2 regions of the Methylobacillus sp. DLP286 genome follow, and region 2 is predicted to be linked to the other one. Evidence: predicted binding sites of a transcription regulator. Region 2 holds the regulator's gene; the other holds the start of a gene.
What was found. The regulator sigma-54, encoded in region 2, starts transcription at its own class of promoters, with help from an activator protein. The targets are predictions, from matches to a motif close to TGGCACNNTTCCTGCT.
Positions count from the first base shown of each region.

Region 1: ssuD (FMNH2-dependent alkanesulfonate monooxygenase) is a predicted target of sigma-54. The motif match lies at 8,332-8,347, and genes of this name have one in related genera.

Region 1 is NZ_CM153145.1:613,022-624,572, forward strand. Features, by position in the region: gene ACWXTG_RS02880 (M14 family metallopeptidase) at 1-175, shown strand, start outside; gene ACWXTG_RS02885 (YceI family protein) at 211-801, shown strand; gene ACWXTG_RS02890 (DUF748 domain-containing protein) at 990-4,517, shown strand; gene ACWXTG_RS02895 (hypothetical protein) at 4,612-4,851, shown strand; gene ribA (GTP cyclohydrolase II) at 4,930-5,559, opposite strand; gene ACWXTG_RS02905 (sigma-54 interaction domain-containing protein) at 5,713-6,762, opposite strand; gene ACWXTG_RS02910 (acyl-CoA dehydrogenase family protein) at 6,834-8,042, opposite strand; gene ssuD (FMNH2-dependent alkanesulfonate monooxygenase) at 8,390-9,547, shown strand; gene ACWXTG_RS02920 (acyl-CoA dehydrogenase family protein) at 9,558-10,763, shown strand; gene ACWXTG_RS02925 (SfnB family sulfur acquisition oxidoreductase) at 10,903-11,551, opposite strand, start outside.
Region 2 is NZ_CM153145.1:2,455,641-2,467,191, forward strand. Features, by position in the region: gene ACWXTG_RS11680 (hypothetical protein) at 1-301, opposite strand, end outside; gene ACWXTG_RS11685 (superoxide dismutase) at 407-988, opposite strand; gene ACWXTG_RS11690 (NAD(P)/FAD-dependent oxidoreductase) at 1,130-2,215, opposite strand; gene ACWXTG_RS11695 (KpsF/GutQ family sugar-phosphate isomerase) at 2,344-3,342, shown strand; gene ACWXTG_RS11700 (KdsC family phosphatase) at 3,346-3,870, shown strand; gene lptC (LPS export ABC transporter periplasmic protein LptC) at 3,880-4,593, shown strand; gene lptA (lipopolysaccharide transport periplasmic protein LptA) at 4,652-5,158, shown strand; gene lptB (LPS export ABC transporter ATP-binding protein) at 5,244-5,966, shown strand; gene ACWXTG_RS11720 (RNA polymerase factor sigma-54) at 5,986-7,452, shown strand; gene hpf (ribosome hibernation-promoting factor, HPF/YfiA family) at 7,482-7,808, shown strand; gene hprK (HPr(Ser) kinase/phosphatase) at 7,918-8,877, shown strand; gene rapZ (RNase adapter RapZ) at 8,881-9,723, shown strand; gene ACWXTG_RS11740 (PTS sugar transporter subunit IIA) at 9,771-10,181, shown strand; gene ACWXTG_RS11745 (HPr family phosphocarrier protein) at 10,174-10,443, shown strand; gene ptsP (phosphoenolpyruvate--protein phosphotransferase) at 10,488-11,551, shown strand, end outside.

The DNA of each region.
Region 1 (11,551 bases), 1.1 Mb from region 2:
CTTGGCGAAGGAATGGCGCAGCTTCGAGCGCCTCGATGCGGGGACGCTGATCGGGACCCGCCATGACGGGGAGGAAATCCGTGCGGCAGAAACGGTGCACATCGTGTTTCCCAATCCCGGGGCCGAGCCGGGAAGCGAATGGTTCTACCTCGCCAAGGCGATCGACCGGGTTTGATATTGAACAACAATAGTATATGGATGGAGGTTAGGATGAATAAGCTTTCTGCAGTCGCTGCGAGCCTGCTGGGCATGGGCTTGCTGTTTTCCCAGGGCGCCGTGGCGGACTGGGCGTTGAACAATGAGGCGTCTGTCCTCAATTTTGTATCGGTCAAGAAAAACACTATCGGCGAGACGCACCGCTTCAACCAACTGGCAGGCACGATCAGCCAGGACGGCGCCTTCAAGGCGACAATCAAGCTTGCCAGCGTGAACACCAATATCCCGATCCGGGATGAGCGCATGAAGACCATGCTGTTCGACCTCGCCAACTTCCCCCAGGCCGATATCACGGGGAATACCGTCAATGCATTCAAGGCGCCCGCTGCGGGCGAGGCCAAAATCGAGGCAGTGAAGCTGCAGCTTGCCATCAACGGCAAGAACATTCCGCTGGAAGCCCGCTTGCGCGTGGTCGGCCTTGGCAAGCAGGGCTTGCTGGTCAGCACCATAGAGCCGCTGTTGCTCGATGCCGCGGCGCTCGGTTATACCGAGGGCGTGGATAAACTGCGGGAAGTGGCGCAGCTGCCTTCGATCAGCACGGTGGTGCCGGTGACGTTCAGCCTGGTGTTCGATCATAAGCACTAGCGCGGGTAATCAATTCTCCTGGCGTTGCGGCTCTGTCTTGTTATACCTTTATATTGCCTTTGGCACAGCGCCTAGCCAGGATATTTTCATTGGGGTTCGTCAGTCTTTTCAATTCGGCATGACGGCCTGACATTAATCAAAGAGTGCGCTAACAGCAATAAGCCAGCAGACTGGCGAGGAGGTTTCCGATGGCAGATAGAAACATACTGGTGCAGAAAACCTGGCGGGCGTTGACCAGCCTGCCTTTTCTCATGGTGCTCGGGTTCTGGATATCCTATCTGCTGTTCGGCTACTTCGCCGTCAACCCGATTGTCCAGCGCTTGTTGCCGTGGATTGCCGAAAACAAGCTGGCGAGCCATTTAAAAGTAGGGCGGGTCGATTACGACCCCCTGCGGATTGCATTGACGATAGACCAATTGCAATTGACGACGAAGGAAGGCGCTTCGCTGGCAGGGTTCGAGCGCCTGCATGCCGACCTCGAACTGAGCGGGCTGTTCCGTTTCGCATGGCGGCTCAAGGATATCCAGCTGAGTGCGCCGCATGTGAGCTTCGAGGTATTGCCCGGCGGAGAAAGCAACTGGGCGGCATTGATCGCCAAGCTCAACGAGAACCCGGAGGAAGAGAAGAGCGAAGGCATGGCGCGCTTGCTCGTGGATCATATCCTGATCGAGCGCGGCGATATCGAATACGTGGACCGCAATCGTCCCGAGGCCTTCCGGGCAGTGCTCGAGCCGTTGGGGCTGGAGCTGGACGGATTTTCCACCTTGCCGGAAGACCTTGGCGATTACGCCATCCTGGCGAAATTGCCCGAACAGGGCGGCACGCTGAAATGGAAGGGCGAACTCGGCCTCAACCCGGTTGTTTCCAGCGGCAAGGTCGAGCTGGAGGGGTTGAAGCTGGCGAAGCTGCTCGAGGTATTGCCGCCCGATGCGTTGCCGGTCAAGCTGGAGGCAGGGCAGCTCAAGACGCGGCTGGATTACCAGTTCGCGCTGGTGCAGGACAAGCCTGAAGCCACCATCAACAACTTCAGCCTGGCGCTGGAGGATGCGGCCGCCGTCTTGCTGCAATCGCAAGCGCAGCAAGGCCGGCTTGAGCTGAAACAACTGGCGATCGAATTGCCGAGCCTGCAGTTCAAGATGCAAGACCAGGCGCAGGTGCAGTTCGATGCGCTCAAGCTCGTGCTCGAAGGCATCCAGCTGGCTCAGCAGGGCAAGCCTTTGCTGGAGTTGCCTTCGGTGACTGTTGCGGATGTCGCCCTCGACCTGCAGGCGCACAAACTGGATATCGGCAGCTTCAATATCGCGCAAGGCGAATTGAAGGCAGTGCGGCAACGGGATGGCGGTGTGAATTGGCAGCAATTGCATACCGCTTCTGAGCAATCCGAGGAACAGCCTGCCGAAGTCGATTCTGGTGCTGATGCTGCAGAAAATCCGTGGAATATTCACTTGAACCAGGCCAGCATCGACGGCCTCAAGCTGGACTACCTGGACGAAACCTTCAAGCAGCCCCTGCAAGTCGCCGTTGACAGCTTGTCGCTCAACCTCAAGTTTGCCAGCGAGCAAGGGCAAAGCAGGGTGGACGAATTGCAGAGCAATATCGGGCCGTTCTCCGTGCGCTCGGGCGCCAACGGCAAACCCGTCGCGCGCCTGGAAAGCCTTTCGGTACAGGGCGGGCAGGTCGACCTTGCTGCGCGCAAGGCCGGCCTGGAGGCGGTGGTGTTGAAGGGGCTGGGCGCGGACGTACTGCGCGACGCCAAGCAGGTCAATTGGCAGGCGATCCTGGAGCCTGCCCATCCATCCACGCCGCAGAAAAGCCAGCCTAAAACGGCACAGGCCAAGCCTGTCGCGGACGATGCTCCCTGGGCGTTCGACCTCAAGCGTTTTGCCGTCGAGGGCGCCGGCTTGCACTTTACCGACAAAAGCACGAAGAGCCCTGTGGCGCTGGATATTGAAAACGCCAGCCTGGAAGTCAAGGACGTGAGCCTCGACACCAAGCGGGCAGTGCCTGTCAGCCTGGCGTTCAAGGTGAAGCAGGGCGGCAGCTTCAACGCCAGCGGCAAGCTGGCGCCGGAACCCATGCAGGGCGACATCAAGCTCAAGCTCGCGGATTTCTCGCTCAAGCCTTTTGCGCCATACGTCAACCAGTTCGCCATGCTCAAGCTGAATAGCGGGGCGCTGAGCACGCAAGGCGACCTGAGCCTCAAGCAGGGCCAGAAGCTCGCGGTGCAGTACAAGGGCGGCTTCAGCGCCGACAGGCTGGACATCGTGGAAGAGGATACCGGGCAGGCGTTCCTGGGATGGCGCAGCCTGTCCACGAATAATCTTAGGCTGGCATTGGCGCCCGACAGCCTGCGTATCGGCGAATTGAAGATCAACGAGCCGCGCGGCAAGTTCATCATTTACGAGGACCGCACGCTCAACGTCCAGCGCATCCTGCGCGAGCAGCCGGCGGATTCTTCAGCCCAGGCTGCGCCGCCGTCCAATCAATCTACGGGCCAGCCTGCAGAACAGGCCGCCGACCCGTTCCCGGTCGCGGTTGAGCGTATCCGCATCGACAATGCCAACCTCGAATTCGCCGACCTCTCGCTCACGCCGCAATTCGGCACCCATATCAACACCTTGTCCGGCGTGATCAACGGCATGTCCACTAACCCGAGCACGACGGCCCAGGTGGAGTTGGACGGCAAGGTCGACGATTACGGTTCGGCGCGGATTCGCGGTTCCGTGCAGCCGTTCCAGGCAACGGAATTCACCGACCTCAAGCTGATATTCCGCAACCTGGAGATGAACCGCCTGACGCCGTATTCCGGCAAGTTCGCCGGGCGGCGGATAGACTCCGGCAAGCTGTCGGTAGACCTCGAATACAAGATCAAGAACCGCCAGCTCGCGGGGGAAAACAAGTTCGTCGTCAACAAGCTCAAGCTGGGCGAGAAGGTGGATAGCGAGGACGCGGTGAACCTGCCGCTGGACCTGGCGATCGCATTGCTGGAAGACAGCAGCGGCATTATCGACCTGGACTTGCCGGTGTCAGGCAGCCTGGACGACCCCGAATTCAGTTACGGCAAGGTGGTGTGGAAGGCGATCGTGAACGTGCTCGGCAAGCTGGTGACTTCGCCGTTCCGGGCGTTGGGCAACCTGCTCGGCATCAGCTCCGACAAGCTGGAGGCATTGGCGTTCGACCCTGGCAGCGCCGAGCTTGCGCCGCCTGAGCAGGAGAAACTCAAGGTGATCAGCGAGGCGTTGGCAAAGCGGCCAGCCCTGGTATTACAGGTGGCCCCCGTGGTTGACGAAAAGGCGGACGGGCGCGCCTTGCAGGAGCAGTTCGTGCGCAACCAGGTCGCCGCCAAGATGGGCATCAAGCTGCAGCCTGGCGAAAAGCCGGGCCCGGTGGATACTTCAAACAGGAAGGCAAGATCCGCGCTCGACAAGCTCGCCAAGGAGCAGCTCTCGCCGGAGGCATTGGATGCCGTCAAGGCGGAAAAGGACGAGGGTGTTTACTACGGCAAATTGCTGGATGCGTTGAACAAGCAGGCCAAGCTCGAACCTTCATGGCTCGAAGCCTTGGGCAACGCGCGCCAGGAAGTGGTCCAGCGATACCTGCTCGAGACAGTGGCGCTCGATGCCGGCAAATTGCAGGTGAAGCCCTTGAATAAGCAATCCAGCGATGACGGCGAGGTGAAGATGCCGCTGGAGTTGGGCGCGGCACGGAGGGATTAGGCGGATCGCACTTCTGCGGCATATTGCGGTCATAAGGAGATACGGACTGTTGTACCTTTGAATACTTTTTAATATCAACCAGATGGAGATCATCATGAAAGTGGATATCTATAAAAGTGCGACCAGCAACAACAAGTACATCTCGGTCAGGGCAGGGGCCGATATTTCCAAGGTGGACGTGCCCGACCCGGATTATGCCAAGCTAATACACCAGACCGCGGATGTGGAAGTGGACAAGGAGCAGCGCCACTTGCACTATGATGCCGGCCTGATCATCAAGGATATCGAGCAGCACGGCTATCACCTGCATCACGTGAAGCGGAATTTCAACTGATCAAACAAAAAGAGCGGCTAACCCGCTCTTTTTTTATATATTTTTCTGGAATAAGAGCCTATTCAAAGTCTTACAAGCTCAAAGCTCGCCAAAGTCAGGATTTTGCATTTCCGTTTGTGCGAAGAAATGGCCTAGCTTGTCGCGCTTGGTCAGCAGGTATTGCAGGTTGTCCTGGTTTGGCTGGATCACCAGCGGAATGCGCTCATTGATGGCCAGGCCGGCCTGCTGCAGGCTTGAGACTTTTTCCGGGTTGTTGGTCATCAGGCGCAGGGAGTGCACGCCCAGATCCTTAAGGATATCCACTGCGGCGGTATAGCTGCGCTGATCAATCGGCAGGCCGAGGTGCAGGTTGGCGTCGACGGTATCCAGCCCCTGGTCCTGCAACGCATAGGCATGGATCTTGTTGGCAAGGCCGATGCCGCGCCCCTCGTGCCCCTTGAGGTAAAGCAGCACGCCCTGGCCGGCTTCCGCGATCATGCTCTGCGCCAATACCAGCTGTTCGCCGCAATCGCAACGGTTGGAGGAGAAGATGTCGCCCGTCAGGCATTCGGAGTGCACGCGTACCAGCACGTTCTCATTGTTGAGCACATGGCCTGCCACCAGGGCGACATGCTCCTGGCCGGTTTGCACGTCGTGATAGACATGGATGATGAATTGACCGTACTTGGTGGGCAGGGTGGATGAAGAAATTTTACTGATCGTGCTCATATGGGTAATGCAATGGTTGAGTGCTGCTGCGAAACGCAGACAGGCAGATTAAAGTAAATCTGCCCATGACGCCAGGGTTTGTTGCCGTTTTGTTGGGCGGTCGAGTGTTGCGCCGGCTGGTTCCGGCATGTGGCGAATATCCTTGGGGCCCCGTCATTTCAATGCGGAAATCGCGCCCATCTTGATCAGCCTTGCCCGCACGATATTGCGGCTTACGCCCAGGAGACGCGCCGTCTGCACCTGGTTGTTGTGGCAATAGTGGTAGGCCGTGCGCACCACCGTGTCCTCGATATGCTCGTAGAGGCTTTCATGGCCGGCCTCGAACAGCTGGTGCAATGCGTGCTGTAGCGGGTCGCCTGCGCCATGGCCGTCGTGTTCCTGGCGGGCGCGGTGGAACAGTTGCATGGAAGAGAGTTGCAGGTCTTCGCTGCGCAAGCGGTGGCTCTTGCAGATCAGCAGCGCATGGTGGATGGCGTTCTCGAGCTCGCGGATATTGCCGGGCCAGGGATGGGCAAGCAGCTTGCGCTTGGCGTCCTCGTCGATCTCCACCTCGCCGTAACCCAGGCGGCGGCGGTATTCGCTGACGAAATACTCGGCCAGGGGCAGGATGTCGCCAGGGCGGTCGCGCAATGTCGGAATTTCCAGGAGGGCCACGCGCAGGCGGTAGAACAGGTCTTCGCGGAAATGTCCCGCCAGTACGGCTTCTTCCAGGCGCACATTGGTGGCGGCCACCAGGCGCACGTCGATCGGCGTGGGTTTGCGCGCTCCCAGGCGCACCACTTCGCGCTCCTGCAGGACGCGCAGCAGCTTGACCTGGATGCTCAGGGGCAAGTCGCCGATTTCATCAAGGAAGATGGTGCCGCCGTGGGCGGCCTCGAACCAGCCGGTCTTGGCGGAAAACGCGCCGGTGAAGGCGCCTTTCTCGTGGCCGAACAGCTCGCTTTCGACCAGGGTCTCGGAAAAGGCGCCGCAATTGACCGCCACGAAAGGTTTTCCCCGGCGGTGGCTCAAGTCATGCACGTGGCGGGCGATCAGCTCCTTGCCGGTGCCGGTCTCCCCGATGATCAGCACATTGGCGTCGCTGGGGGCGATTTTCTGGATGCGTGCGAGGAGCGCCAGGGATTTCGGGTCCTCGAACACCTGTGCCGTCGCTCGTATCGAGGTGCTGAGCGATTGCGAGTTGGGTAGTGTCAACAAGTTCATTTCATCCTCTTTCGAGTAAATGCCGTCAAATTCTTGGTAGGTGAGTCCCATGTAATCGTTGTCCAATATGTTCATGAGTAGAATGTCGGCGTCGGGTACTGCTGTTTCAGCGCCCATTCGCCCAGCTCCTTGATCTTGTAGTCAACGGGGTCATGCAATGTGTGGGTGCGCAGGTTGCGCCAATGCCGGTCTAGCCTGAGCCCCGCATGGGTGGCCCTCGATCCGGCAACCTCGAACATGCGGCTGGTGATGTCGAGGCCGGTGCGGGTGGCGATGATTTTGGCGGACGTAATGTCGATAGCGGCTTCGCCGCGCTCTTCCTCTGTCAATTGCCTTCCCTTGCTCCATGCCTGGTCGAACCTTGCCGCCGCAAGGTCGGTCAGCGCCCTGGCGCTTTGCAGGCTGGCCCAGAACTCGCCGTAATGCGCGAGGATGTAAGGGTCTTCCGTTTGATGCTCCAACCCGGAGCGGTGCCAGGGCCTGGCCTCGTTCAGCGTGTAGTGCCGCGCGTCCTCGAAAGCGCCTTCCGCAATGCCCAGATAGATGTTGGTCAGGATCAATTGGGCGAGCAGGGGGCGCAGGCAGGAGAACGGCGTGCTCAGCGGCCCGGGGTCGGATAGGATGTCGTTGGCCTCGACGCGTACCTTCTCGAAGTTGACGCTGCCGCTGTCTGTCTGCCGCTGGCCTATGTTGTGCCAATCCTGCAATACGCTGATGCCGGTTCTCCCAGTGGGTAACGCCGCCACGACGAGGTCGTGGCTGTCATGGGTATAGGCTGAAACGATCAGCATCTCGGAATCCAGCGCGCCAGAGCAAAAACTCTTCTTGCCGGAAAACTCATACCAGTTGCCGACCTGGCGGCTGGTGGTGCGGTCATCCAGCGGGTTGAGCGCGTTGCCCCAGAACCAGTTCAGCCTGGCGGTATGCTCGAACCATGGGCGCCACTGGTCGGGGCGTGCGAACAGCCTGACGGTAGCGAGCATGAGGTGGTGGAAGGCGAACACATGGGCAATCGAGCTATCCGCCCTGGCGAACTCGCGCACGACTTGCATGGTGTCCTGCCAGTTGGCGCCCAGGCCGCCCTCGGTTTCCGGGATCGACAATGCAAGCAGGCCGCTGTTGCGGATCAGGTCGCGCTCCGCCTTCGGCGTGCCACCTGCTTCGTCGCGTTCTACCGCCGTCAGGCGGAATTCCGCTGCCAGCGCTTTCGCGGTTTCCTGGATGGATGGCGGTTCGTGTACCTCGACATCGTCCTGGAGTATGGTCGTTGAAATAGCCAAAAGTTATATTCCTTAATAAATTAATAAGGATATAGCAGCTATCGTGCCATGCCGTCCTGCCAAGGCTTTGTCGGTATTCTGCTGCCAGGGAAGCAATACGCGAGGCTAGGCTGGGCTTGATCTCCCGTAAAGGCTGATGCAATCTGGGCTACTGGTTGTTGCTTGTTAATCAGCACAGGAGGCTGGGTGATGTGCTTTCCTATCAGCAATCGAGCAGTTTTGTGCTGATTAATAAGCACCTATGCGAATGTGGTTTTTATAACCTCTTAGAAAACATTGACTTGGCTCGTGGCATGGAGCTTGCTGAATAGGGCAGGTGATGTTTATCAGTTCAAGGACAACGTTAGATGGATATATTCTGGTTTCTTCCCACGCATGGCGATAGCCGCTACCTTGGCACCAGCCATGGCGGCCGTGCCGTTAGCCACCATTATCTGAAGCAGATCGCCCAGGCCGCTGACGAGCTGGGATTCAAGGGCGTCTTGATCCCGACAGGCCGCTCGTGCGAAGACTCCTGGGTGGTGGCGTCCTCTCTCGTCAACTTCACCGAGCGCTTGATGTTCCTCGTCGCGATCCGCCCCGGCATTATTTCCCCGACGGTATCCGCACGCATGGCGGCCACGCTTGACCGTATCTCCGACGGACGGTTGCTGATCAATGTCGTGAGCGGCGGCGATCCGGACGAGCAGCATGGGGACGGCAATTTTCTCAGCCACTCCGAACGCTATGCCGAGGCGGATGAGTTCCTCAAGGTATGGCGCGGGGTTGCGGCAGGCGAATCGGTGGATTTCGAGGGGCAATATATCAAGGTCAAGAATGCCAAGACCATGTATCCGCCAGTGCAAAAGCCTTATCCGCCGCTGTTTTTCGGCGGGTCTTCGCCGGAGGCGGTCGAGCTTGCCGCGCAGCAGATCGATGTCTACCTGACATGGGGAGAGCCGCCGGAAGCCGTGAAGGAAAAGATCGAGGCGGTCAAGGCAAGGGCCGCCGTGCATGGGCGCACGCTCAAGTTCGGCATCCGCATGCATGTGATCGTGCGCGAGACCAGCGAACAGGCATGGCAGGCGGCGGATGACCTGATTTCCCACGTCACGGACGAGACGATAGCCGCGGCGCAGAAAGCGTTCTCGCGATTCGACTCCGAGGGGCAGCGCAGGATGTCTGCCTTGCACGGCGGACGCCGCGACAAACTGACGGTGGCGCCCAACCTCTGGGCCGGCGTGGGGCTGGTGCGCGGTGGGGCTGGTACTGCGCTGGTAGGCAATCCGCAGGAGGTCGCGGAACGCATCCGCGAATATGCGGCATTGGGCATCGATTACTTCATCTTTTCCGGCTACCCGCATCTGGAAGAGGCCTACCGCGTTGCCGAGCTGCTGTTCCCGCTGCTGCCGATCGAGCAGCAGAATGCGCTCGGCAATATCAACCTGACAGGCCCGTTCGGCGAAATGGTGGCGAACGATATCGTGCCGCCGCCCGCCTCGGACAAGCTGTCGGTTGTCAAGTAAGAGGATATCCGTGAATCAAGTTGAAGTCATAGCTGCGCTGGAGTCTGGACATACCCGGGCAACTTCCCTGGATATTGCACGCGCGCTTGCCGCGCAGTTTGCCAAGACCGCCGTAACCAGGGATCAGCAGGGCGGCACTCCCAAGCAGGAGCGCGACGAGATACGAAGGAGCGGCCTGCTCGGGCTGATCATCCCCCGGGAGTTGGGAGGGACGGGAGCGAGCTGGATGGAAACCCTGGAGGTGGTGCGCGAGTTCGCGCGCGTGGACAGCTCGGTCGCGCAGGTATTCGCCTTCCAGCACCTCATGCTGGCCACGGTGAGGCTGTTCGGCACGGATACTCAATGGAAGCCGTGGTTTCGCGAGACGGCCAGGAACAATTGGTTCTGGGGCAATGCCTTGAATCCGCTGGATACGCGCACGAGCAGCCAAATCGTGGACGGACGGCGCGAATTTCATGGCAAGAAGAGCTTTTGCTCCGGTGCGACGGATTCCGACATGCTGATTGCATCCGCGATCGATGCTGCGACGCAGAAGCTCCTCATCGCCGCGATCCCGACGGCGCGCGAGGGCATCGTCCTGCATCAGGACTGGGACAATATCGGCCAGCGGCAGACCGACAGCGGCAGCGCGGATTTCGAGCACGTGCGCGTGGAAGAGTCCGAGCTGCTGACGCAGCCCGGCCCGCTCAGCACGCCGTTCGCCTGTTTGCGGCCATTGATCGCGCAACTGATCTTTTCCAATATCTACCTGGGCATTGCCGAAGGGGCGTTGGCGGAAGCGCGGCAATACACCCTCAAGCAATCGCGTGTCTGGTCCGGCTCGTTGGCAAGCCATATCCAGGAAGACCCTTATACCTTGCTGCACTACGGCGAATTTTGGGTCGGGCTGGAGGGGGCGAGGTTATTGACCAGCCGCGCTGCCGCATTGCTGGATGCCGCTTGGGCCAAGGCGGAAAGGTTGACCGAGGAAGAGCGCGGCGAGGTGGCGATTGCCGTGACCGCCGCCAAGGTGGCGACCACTAGGAGCGGCCTGGACGTCACCCAGCGCATGTTCGAGGTGACGGGCGCGCGCGCCACCACGGCAGCTTTGCGTCTTGACCGCTTCTGGCGCAATTTAAGGGTCTATACATTGCACGACCCGGTCGATTTCAAACTCAGGGAGCTGGGCGACTGGGCCTTGAACCAGCAATACCCCACGCCGTCGTTTTATTCCTGATGAAGAAATCAAAAAAGCCCGGATCTCCGGGCTTTTTATTGTCATTGCTTTAGCGAGCTAAACTTCAGATATTTAACGTCTTTATGTACTCGATAAACGCGGGAGAAACCCCGCGTTCATGCCATCGCGCCTAGTGCCTTTAAATCCACGGATGGCGCGGCGGATTGACGTTGTTGAGCGCGTAATTGCCCACGGCGTAGTATTTCCAGCGCACCGGGTCGTGCAGGGTGTGGGTGCGGGCGTTGCGCCAATGGCGGTCCAGGTTGAACTGGGCGAGCGTCGAGCGCGCACCGGCCAGCTCGAACAGCTTGCTGCCTGCGAGCAGAGCGGTTTCAGTGCTCAGCACCTTGGCTTCCGCCACGGCGATCGAGGCGGCGGCTACGGTATCCTCGTTCGGGTTGCGCTGCGCTTCATCGAGCAGTTCGCCCGCGCGTTTGAGCAGGGCATCGGTCGCATGCACGCGGATCTGCAGGTCGCCGATATCTCTGATCGTCAACGGGTCCTCATAGCCGTGCTCAAGGTCGCTGTCGATCCAGGGGCGGGTATGGTGGCGCACGAAATGGATGGTGTCGCGCAAGGCCGCTCGCGCGATGCCGGTATCGACCGCAGCCTGGATGATCTGCGCGACCGGCCCCATGCTGGTCGGCCGGTCGAACGCCTGGTGGTGCAGCAGGACGTAATCCGCCGGGATGAAGATATTGTCGAGGATGGTGGTGCCGCTGGCGGTCGTGCGCTGGCCGAAGCTGGACCAGTCATCGATCACGGTCAGCCCGGGCGTGCCTTTCTTG
Region 2 (11,551 bases):
AGATTGCTGGCGGCGCGCGCGAGATATAGGCAACAGTGCGTTCGTTGCGCGGTTCAATGCTGACGGGCGCAACAAAGCCGGTGTGGCTGGCGCTGAAATGGAGCGCTGGCTGCGTTGCGGGAATAAAGCTTTCCAGGCTGCCTAGCCCCAGGCATTGTTCGCAGGCATTGTGCTGCGGCGCCTGGTCCTTGGCATGGGTAAGCTGGTCGTGGATGTGCCAGATTTCGTGCGCTGCAATGCTTTGCTGGCTAAATAGCAGCAAGAGCGAAAGTACATAACCAAGCAGGATTTTGCGCAACATGGTTGCGATTCTAGCAGGCTATCGTGAAAAAAAGAAACGGCTAGGACCAAGAATGGCCTAGCCGCTTTGTCTTTAGAGCGGTTTGCGAGTGCTGTCTGCGAGAGTTTATGCCTTGAAGTTGGCGGCCACAAAGTCCCAATTCACGATGTTCCAGAACTCTTCCGCATACTTCGGGCGCGCGTTGCGGTAATCGACGTAATAGGCATGCTCCCAGACGTCGATGGTCAGCAACGGGGTCTGGCCCTTGGTCAAGGGAGTTTCGGCGTTGCTGGTGCTTTCCAGGCTCAGGCTGCCATCGGCGTTCTTGACCAGCCATGCCCAGCCGGCGCCGAATGTGGTGATGGCTTTTTGCGTGAATTGCTTCTTGAACTCCTCGAAAGAGCCGAACGCCTTGTCGATCGCCGCTGCCAGCTCGCCGGTGGGCTCGCCGCCGCCGTTAGGCTTGAAGCAATTCCAGTAGAAGGTGTGGTTCCACACCTGGGCCGCATTGTTGAAGATGCCGCCGGAGGATTTCTTCACGATCTCTTCCAGGCTGGCGTTCTCGAACTCGGTTCCCTGAATCAGGTTGTTGAGATTGGTCACATAGGCCTGGTGGTGCTTGCCGTAGTGAAAGTCGATGGTTTCGGCCGAAATGACGGGTTCCAAGGCATCCTTGGCGTACGGTAATGGAGGGAGCTGATGCGCCATGCTTATTCCTTTTTTTGTTAGGTTGATAGGATTTGGCCGGCATTTTGCCATAAGAAGAAAATAGCTGAGGTAGCGCGAATCATTCTCGAAATCAATCAGGTGGCGGCTAGGTCGGCGCTTGATCTATATCTGCGCTGTGGGCTATTGGGGCAGGGAGAAGGGAGCCGGGTCGGTCCAGGGCGTTTCGCCGCAGATTAGTGCGGCCACCAGGCTGGCGCTCGCCGGGCCCATGGTCAGTCCGTAGCGGAAATGCCCGGTATTGAGGTAGAGGTTTTCCACATCGGGGTGCGGGCCGATCACGGGTAGGTTCTCGGGCGTGCCGGGACGCAGGCCGCTCCAGTGCTTGATGATGGGAAGTGTCTCGAGTTCCGGCATCAGGGCTTTCGCCTTGGCGCGGATTTCGTCGCGGACGGCATCCGTCACGGATGGATCGAACCCGACGTCTTCGAGGGTGCTGCCGGCCAGCAGGTAGCCATCGCGGCGCGGCACCAGGTAGAAATCCTCGCGGAAAACCACGGCGCTGGGGGTGCGTTCCGGTTTGTAGAGCAATATCTGCCCGCGCATGGGCTTGATCTGCAGCTTGCTGGCGACTTCCTTGAGGAGGTCGAAGCTCCACGCTCCCGAGGTGACGACGAAGCGGTCTGCCTCCAGCAACTCACCTGCCGTGGTACGCCACGCGGCGAGCCTGGTCACATCGGAGGAAAGCGGCATCAGCTCGGTGTACTCCAGCAGCCGCACATCGTTATTCTCCAGCCATGTGCGCAGGGCATGCATGAGGCAAGGGGGGCGGACCTGGTTGACTTCGGGCAGCCACAGCGCATCTTGCCCGCTGGGAGATTGCACGCAAAAGTCTCCGGCCCTGGCCGCCTCTGCCTTGAGCTGGTAACGGTTACACCAAGCCAGCGCCGCCTCGCGGTCGAATGGCGGCAGCAGCAGGAAGCCGGAATTGAGCATTTGCGGGTCTATGCCGGTCTCGCTGAACAGGCGTGCGCAGATCTCCGTATACCGCGATGCGCCATAGTGGGTGAGGGTGTTGACGTGGTCCGAATACATCCATGGCAACAGCGGGAACATGATGCCCGTGCCTGCCCAGGAGGACTCTCCCGATGTCTGGCTTGCGATCTTATTGCGCTCGACGATGGTGACCTTGCAGCCGCGGGAAACCAGTTCCATGGCGGTGAGGCAGCCGACGATGCCGCCGCCGGCGATCAGTACGTGCTGGCTCATGATGTGTGTTTCCGGGAGATGGTGGTATGGAGGCGGCTAGGCTGGAATAAATTAATCACGCAAAAATTATGCCGACTTTGCCGGCATATCCTTTATTCAGGGAAGATTCCCTTTTATACTTGGCACATATGGGAATTTCCAAGTTAAAGACGAGCAATAGCGCAACCGCACCACTGCAACTTGCGCGCGAGGTCTTGTCCATCGAGGCGCGGGAAGTGCAGGCATTGGCCGAGCGCCTGGATGAGAACTTCGTCAACGCAGTCGAGCTTATTTTACAATGCCGGGGCCGAGTTGTCGTGACCGGCATCGGCAAGTCCGGGCATATCGGCAACAAGATCGCCGCCACGCTGGCCAGTACCGGCACGCCGGCTTTTTTCATGCATCCCGCCGAGGCGAGCCATGGCGACCTGGGCATGATCACCCGGGATGACGTGGTGATCGCCCTGTCCAATTCCGGCGAGGCGGATGAACTGCTGGCGCTGTTGCCGCCATTGAAGCGCATCGGCGCCCCCATCATCAGCATCTCGGGCAACCGTCACTCGACCCTGTCCAAGGCGGCGGCGATTTTCCTCGACGCCCACGTGTCGCAGGAGGCCTGTCCGCTGGGGCTCGCCCCCACGGCGAGCACGACGGCAGCGCTAGCGCTGGGCGATGCCCTGGCCGTGACCTTGCTGGATCAGCGCGGGTTCTCGCGCGAGGATTTCGCATTGGCCCATCCTGGCGGCTCGATCGGGCGGCGCTTGCTGCTGCATGTGCAGGACATCATGCGCAGCGGAAAGGATATCCCCGGCATACCAAGCAGCAGCAGCCTCAAGGACGGCCTGCTGGAAATGTCGCGCAAGGGGCTGGGCATGACCGCGGTGCTGGATGCGGCAGGCAAGCCGGTCGGCATATTCACGGACGGCGACTTGCGCCGGGCTTTCGAGGCCGGGATCGACATCCACGGCACCAGCATGGGCGACGTCATGCATGAACATCCGCAGGTCATTGCCCCGGAACAGCTGGCGGTCGATGCCGTGGCTTTGATGGAGCAATATTCAATAAGCAGCCTGCTGGTCGTCGACCGGCAGGGCAACCTGGTCGGCGCACTCAATATGCACGACTTACTCATGGCAAAGGTGGTTTAGAAGTTGATTTCCTTAGAAGAACGCGCAAAGCGCATCAAGATTGCAGTGTTTGACGTTGACGGTGTCCTGACCAATGGCGGCTTGATGCTGGGGGATGACGGGCTGGAATACAAGGTGTTCCATTCCCAGGACGGCCTGGGAATGAAGATGCTCAAGCATACCGGCGTCCGCATGGCCTATATCACCGGCCGCAAGTCCAACGTGGTGGTGAAGCGCGCCGAGAATACCGGCGTGCAGATCATCTACCAGGGCATAGACGACAAGCTCGAGGCGTTCAACGACTTGCTCGAGAAGCAGGGAGTGTCCGCCGAGGAGTGTCTGTTCATGGGGGACGACGTGATCGACATTCCGCCCATGCGCCGCGCCGGGCTGGCGATTACCGTGCCGCACGCGATGCCGCTGGTGAAGGAGTATGCCCATTACACCACAGAGCGCCAGGCCGGATTCGGCGCCGTGCGCGAAGTCTGCGAACTGCTCATGAAGGCGCAAGGCACCTTCGATGCGCAAATGGCGCGTTATTTAAAGTAAATACGAGATATGCAAGGACGTAGCAATACCATCCTGTTTCCGCTTGCCGTACTCGGGCTGCTGGCCCTGATTACGCTGTGGATCGACCGCACGGTGCAGCCGCCGGAGCTGCGCGTGGATGGGACGACGCGTCACGACCCCGATTACATCCTGAACAATTTCGTCACGACCAAGACGGATGCGACAGGGTCGATCAGCCACATCCTCAAGGCTTCTGAAATGCGGCATTACCCGGACGACGATACTACCGAGCTGGAAAACCCGCATTTCACCCAGTTTGGGGTGGGCAAGCCCACCACGACGATAGAGGGCAAGCGCGGACATGTGTCCAGCAAGGGCGATGTCGTGGAGTTCCGCGATGATGTGCGCGTGGTGCGGCCGGCGTTCGGCGACCGGCAAGAAATGACGCTGACGACGGAATATCTGCGCGTGGAACCGGATAGCGAGATTGCATCGACCGACCAGCCTGTGGTGATTACCCAGGGGCCGAAAAGCGTGGTGCGCGCGGTCGGGATGGTCTATGACAAGAAAAACCAGACCATCCAGCTCAACAAGCGGGTGCGCAGCCATTATGAGCGTCCGGCCGCCGGCAAGCGCACGAGCAGCAAGCCAAAAGCGGCAAGCAAGACCAAGCAGGCGGCAGCCAAGCCTGCGGCTTCCAAGAACAGCAAGACGACATCCGGTAACAGCAACAATGCCAAGCAGCCCACTAAAACCAAGTAGAACGACATTCTTCAGCGGAGACCCTATGCGCAACCTGCGTTATTCATTATTGCTTGCCATGTTGGCCGGCATGCTGTCTGCAACGGCACATGCCGAAAAGGCCGACCGGGAAAAGCCGATCGAGCTGGAGGCCGACTCCGTGCAGGTCAATGATGCCAAGAAGACCAGCACCTATACCGGCAACGTCATCCTGACCCAGGGCACGCTGGTGATCCGCGGCGACAGGCTGATCGTGCGCGAGGACAAGGAGGGATTCCAGCACAGCACGTCCTACGGCAATCCCACCACCTTTAGGCAGAAGCGCGACGGCAAGAACGAATACATGGAGGGCAGCGCCCAGCGGATAGAGTATGATGGACGCATGGACAAGGTGCAGCTGTTTACCAAGGCATGGGTCAAGCGCGGCGAGGATATCGTGCATGGGGACTACATCATGTATGACGCCAATGCCGAATATGCGGAAGTCATCAGCGGCGGCTCGCAAGCGGCGACACCTGCAACACCCACTGGCCGAGTGCGTGCCATTATCCAGCCCAAGAAGAAACCCGCGGCAGAAACTCCCTGAGCTCGATGGCTATTGGAGGGCCTGTGCTTGATGCAGGCCGAAGCAACTGCGCTTTATAGAGACGGCATCGATAGATATTGCATAAATGAGTGAATTGATCGTAGAAAGCTTACGCAAGAAATACAAGTCGCGCACCGTGGTGCAGGATATTTCCCTGCAGCTCAACAGCGGCGAGGTGGTCGGGCTGCTCGGGCCGAACGGCGCGGGCAAGACCACTAGTTTCTACATGATGGTGGGCCTGGTGCCACTCGATGGCGGACGCATATTGCTGGACGGCAAGGACCTGAGCCGGATGCCCATCCACCAGCGCGCGCGCATGGGCCTGGCCTATCTGCCGCAGGAGCCGTCGATCTTCCGCAAGATGACCGTCACGGAAAACATCCAGGCTATCCTTGAATTGCAGAACATGACGGCCGAGCAGCAGAAGGAACAGCTTGAATCCCTGCTGCAGGAGCTCCATATCACCCATATACGCAACAGCATGGCGGTGAGCCTGTCCGGCGGCGAGCGCCGCCGGGTGGAAATCGCCCGATGTCTGGCGACCAACCCCAGCTTCATCCTGCTGGACGAGCCGTTTGCCGGGATCGACCCGATTGCCGTGCTGGACATCCAGAAGATCGTACGTTTCCTGACCGAGCGCAATATCGGGGTGCTGATCACGGACCATAATGTCCGTGAAACATTGGGCATATGCGATCGCGCCTACATCGTGAATGAAGGCCGCGTATTCGCATCGGGGAAGCCCAGCGAGATCATACATAACGAAAGTGTAAGAGAAGTTTACTTGGGCAAGGATTTCCGCCTGTAGTCAACGCAGAATTAGAGAGATGAAACAAAGCCTACAGCTAAAATTTTCCCAAAACCTGGCATTGACGCCGCAGTTGCAGCAGTCGATCAAGCTGTTGCAGCTGTCTTCACAGGAACTCAACCAGGAGCTGGAGTCGCTGCTGCAGGCCAACCCCTTGCTGGAGCGCGTAGACGGCCCGGACGGCGCTGCCGAAATGTCCGAAAGCTACAGCCCTGCTCCGGATGCCGCAGTCGCCGCCCCCGCCAGCGAGGCGCCTGCGCCAGCCAGCGAGGAGTTGCCGCGCGTTGACGAATTCGGCGGCGGGGACGACTACTTCGAATCTTTCCAGGGCAGCAACCGCTGGGAGGAAGGCGGCGCCAACAATGACGACGACAACGACTTCAGCTTCCAGGAAGCGGTCAACCTCACCCTGCGCGAGCACCTGTTGAGTCAGATCAAGCTGTTGCCGCTGTCCGAGCGCGACCAGACCCTGGCGATGGTGCTGGTGGACGCCATCAACGACGACGGCTACCTCGAGCAGTCGCTGGAAGAACTGGCCGAGCTGCTGCCGGAAGAGCTCGAAATCGACCTGCTCGAACTCGAAACCGCGCTCAAGCATATCCAGAACCTGGATCCCCCTGGTATTGGCGCCCGCAACCTTGCGGAGTGCTTGGCATTGCAACTGCGCGCCCTGCCCGCAGAAACGCCTTTTGTTGATCTGGCGATCAAGGTTGCAGAGCAACACTTGCCTTTGCTGGCGAGCCGCGATTACACGCGCCTGCGCAAGCTGCTACATTGCGACGACGACGTCCTGAAAACGGTGCAGCAGCTGGTGACCCAGCTCAACCCGCGCCCGGGCGGCGAGTTCAGCCATATCACCTCGGATCATTACATCCAGCACGAAATCGTGGTGAAGAAGGTCAAGGGTATTTGGATCGCCAGCCTCAATGACGAAGTGGTGCCCAAGCTGCGCATCAACCAGCTTTATGCCGGCATCCTGAAACGTAATCGCGATAGCTCCAGTCAATACCTCATGAGCCAGATGCAGGAAGCGAAATGGATGATCAAGAACATCCAGCAGCGTTTTTCCACCATCCTGCGCGTGTCGCAGGCGATTGTGGACAGGCAGCGCAACTTCTTCGAGCATGGCGAAGTCGCCATGCGTCCGCTGGTGCTGCGCGAGATCGCCGACGAGTTGGGCCTGCATGAATCCACCGTGTCGCGCGTGACGACGAGGAAGTACATGCTCACACCGCGCGGCGTGTACGAGTTGAAGTATTTCTTCGGCAGCCATGTTGCGACGGAGTCTGGCGGTGCTTGCTCCGCCACGGCGATCCGCGCGTTGATCAAGCAGATGGTGAGCGAGGAAAACCCGAAGAAGCCGCTGTCTGACAACCAGATTACCGACATCCTTGGCAAACAAGGCATAGTTGTTGCAAGAAGAACCATAGCGAAATACCGCGAGTCTCTACAGATACCCGCGGCCAACCAGCGCAAGTCGCTTTGATTTGCGCGTTTTCAAGTAAGGAGAGCGTTATGAATTTGCACCTGACAGGACATCACCTCGACGTTACCCCAGCCCTGCGCGAATATGTGCAGTCCAAGCTGGCCCGACTCAGCAATCACTTTGACCATGTGATTGACCTCAAGGTCACGCTGAGCGTGGAGAAACTGGTGCAAAAGGCGGAAGCCACCTTGCATGTGCCGGGCAACGACCTGCACGCGGAATGCGGGGCGGAAAGCATGTACAGCGCGATTGACTCGCTGGCGGACAAGCTGGACCGCCAGGTAGTGAAGCATAAGGAAAAAGTCAGCAACCACAACCAGGCATCCGGAGGTCTGAAGCACCAGGCGGTCGAGTAACCTCCTCGTGAAATGCTGCAAAAGAGTGCCAAGTCTGTTTTTCATGCATGGATTTGGCGCTCTTGCAGCATATCCTTCCGCTTGTTCATTCCCAAGGTATTAAGCACACATGGCTGAAATCAGTGTTACCCAGCTTTACAAGGATACGCGCCGCAAGCTCAAGCTGAAATGGGTAGCAGGGTTAGCCGGCGGCGATAACCCCCTGACCAGTGAAACCGTGACCAAGCCGTCCCTGGCGCTGGTTGGTCATCTGAATTTCGTGCATCCCAACCGCGTGCAGGTGCTGGGGTGCGCAGAGATGGATTATTTGCGCAGCCTCAAGGCGCGAGAATTGTTCCAGGCCATCAAAAACCTGTTCTCAGCCGACTTGGCGGCCATCATCGTGGCCAATGGCGAAGAAGCGCCGGACGAACTGGTGGCCGCCTCCGACGAGTTCAGCACCCCATTGTTTACCTCCCCGTTGCGCAGCCCCGGCCTCATGGATGTATTGAGCCACTATCTTGCCCAGGCCGTGGCGGTATCGGAAAGCCTGCACGGCGTGTTCATGGAAGTGCAGGGCTTCGGCCTCATGATCAAGGGCACCCCGGCGATCGGCAAGAGCGAGCTGGCGCTGGAGCTGATCTCGCGTGGGCACCGCCTGGTGGCGGATGATATCGTCGATTTCTACCGTATCGCCCCTGACCGGCTCGAAGGGCGTTGCCCGCCGTTGCTGCAGGATTTCCTCGAGGTGCGTGGATTGGGCGTACTCAATATCCGCGCCTTGTTCGGCGACAACGCCGTCAAGCCGACCAAGCCGCTCGACTTGATCGTGCAACTGGAAATGGCCGATACCATGGTGCCGCTGGACCGGCTCAAGATCAAATCCCAGCATGAAAAAATCCTTGAGGTCAAAATTCCCAAGGTCGTGATCCCGGTGGCCGCCGGGCGCAATATCGCCGTGCTGGTGGAGGTGGCCGTGCGCAACCACATGCTGCTGCTGCGCGGCATCAACGGCACTAAGCAGTTCATGCAGCGCCAGCACCGAGAAATGGCGCGTACTTCCCGGAAACTCAAGCCAGAGGCGGAATAGGCCATGCAGCTTGTGATCGTGACCGGTCTTTCGGGTTCAGGCAAGAGCATCGTACTCAAGATGCTGGAGGACAGCGGCTACTATTGCATCGACAACCTGCCTGCCACCTTGCTGCCCCAGGCTTCGGAGCACCTGAGCCAGGGCAACCACGAACGGGTGGCGATCAGCATCGATACCCGCAGCGCCTCGCTCGAGGCGCTGCCCGGCAACATCCGCAAGCTCAAGGGCGAGGGTATCGAAGTACAGGTGCTTTTCTTGGAGGCCAATGTCGAGACCCTGGTCAAGCGCTACAGCGAAACGCGCCGCCGCCATCCATTGAGCAGCGATACCAGCACCCTGGCGGAAAGCATCAGCCACGAGCGCCATTTGCTGGAGCCGTTGGTGGACCTGGGGTTGCGCATCGATACCAGCAGCCTCAGCGCCAACGCCTTGCGCAACTGGGTCAAGGAATTCGTGACGCAGAAGAACGGCGAACTGATCCTGCTGTTCTCTTCATTCGGCTTCAAGCATGGCATTCCGCTGGACGCGGATTACGTGTTTGACGTGCGTTGCCTGCCCAACCCCTATTATGATCTGGAGCTCAGGCCGCAGACGGGGCAAGACAAGCCTGTATGTGACTTTCTCGAATGTCACGACAGCGTGCACGGCATGTACGACGATATCCGTGGTTTTATCGAGCGCTGGCTACCCAGCTTCATTGCCGACAACCGCAGCTACCTGACCGTGGCGATCGGCTGCACGGGCGGCCAGCACCGTTCGGTCTATTTCGCAGAGCGCCTGGCCGCGCATTTCCGTCACCAGCAATACCGCGTGCTGGTACGGCATAGGTCACTGGAGAAAAACTAGGCTGGCGTCGCCAGCCGGAGAGCTCCTGAGGATACGGGATACAAAGCATGATAGGTATACTCATCATTGCCCACGGAACGCTGGGCGAAAGCCTGATTCACTGTGCAAGCCACGTCATGGGCTCGCGCCCGCCGTTATTGAGGCAGCTCGGCGTCGGCACGCATGACGACCCGGGCGGGCTGCTGCCGCAGGCCCAACAAATGATCAGGGAGCTGGACGAGGGGCAGGGGGTGCTGATACTTTCCGATATCTACGGGGCCACGCCCTGCAACCTAGTGACGAAGTTGCTGATCCCGGGCCATGTCGAGGGCGTAGCCGGGGTCAACCTGCCCATGCTGGTGCGGGCGCTCACCTACCGGCAGGGCAACGGCATCATGACCCTGGTGGAGAAATCCATCAGCGGCGGGCGTGACGGGGTGGTACATTTTTCCAAGGACGCATGTAAGCATCATGATTAAACAAGAAATAGAAATCATCAACAAACTGGGCTTGCACGCCCGCGCATCGACCAAGCTCACGCAGACTGCCAGCCAGCATGCCTGCGAAATCTGGATCGAGCGCAACGGTAGGCGGGTCAACGCCAAGAGCATCATGGGCGTGATGATGCTGGCGGCAAGCAAGGGGAGCAAAGTGACGCTCGAAACCAACGGCAGCGACGAGCAGGCCGCCATGGATGCCCTCGTGAAACTCATCAACGACCGTTTCGGCGAGCCGGAATAACCGTCCCGACCATGTTTTTCCTCCCCCCTCAGGAATAACCTTCCATGGCCCAGAGCAGCAAGGTCAGTTTCTCCATGCACGGCGTCGGCGTGTCGGGCGGCATCGCCATCGGCAACGCCCACCTCGTCACCAACGCCCTGGTCGAGGTGGTGCATTACCAGATCCCGAAAAAGGCGCTGGTCGCTGAAATCATCCGCTTCGAACAAGCGCTGGAGCGTGTCAGGCACGACCTGGAAGCGGTGCGCGAGCAGTTGCCGGCCAACGCGCCGGCCGAGCTGGCGGCCTTCATCAACACGCACTTGATGATCCTGGCCGACAAGCACTTGTCGGAAGAGCCCAAGGCCATCATCGAGCAGGAGCTGTGCAATGCCGAATGGGCATTGAAGCAGCAGATGCACGAGCTGGTGGCGCAATTCGAGCTGATCGAGGACGAATACCTGCGCGAGCGCAAGCAGGACGTGGTGCAGGTGGTGGAGCGCATCATTAAGGTCTTGCTTGGGCATCCCAGCGAGTCGGTGCGCCCGGACGAAAGCGCGCAGATACTCGTGGCATACGACGTGTCGCCTGCCGACGCCATCCAGTTCAAGCACCACCAGTTTGCCGCGTTCATTACCGACGTGGGCGGCGCGACCTCGCATACCGCCATTCTCGCGCGTAGCCTGAGCATCCCGTCGATTGTGGCGCTGCACCGCGCTCGCGACTTGATCCGCGACGGCGAGCTCATCATCGTCGACGGCAACCATGGCATCGTCATCGTCAACCCGGATAAGGATACCCTGGCCGAATACCGCCTGCGCCAGGAGGAATGGGAGCTGGAGCAGCAAAAGCTCAAGCGCCTCAAGCTGACCAAGGCGGTGACCCTGGACGGGGTTGAAGTCGAGCTGCACGCCAACATCGAAGTGCCTTCCGACGTCGCCAAGGCCAAGGCAGTGGGCGCTACCGGCATTGGTCTTTACAGAACCGAGTTCCTATTCATGAACCAGCGCGAGATGCCGGACGAGGAAGAACAGTTCGCGGCCTATCGCACGGTGGCGGAAATGATGAAGGGCATGCCGGTGACGATCCGCACCCTCGACCTGGGCGCCGACAAGCAGATGAACCCGGATGC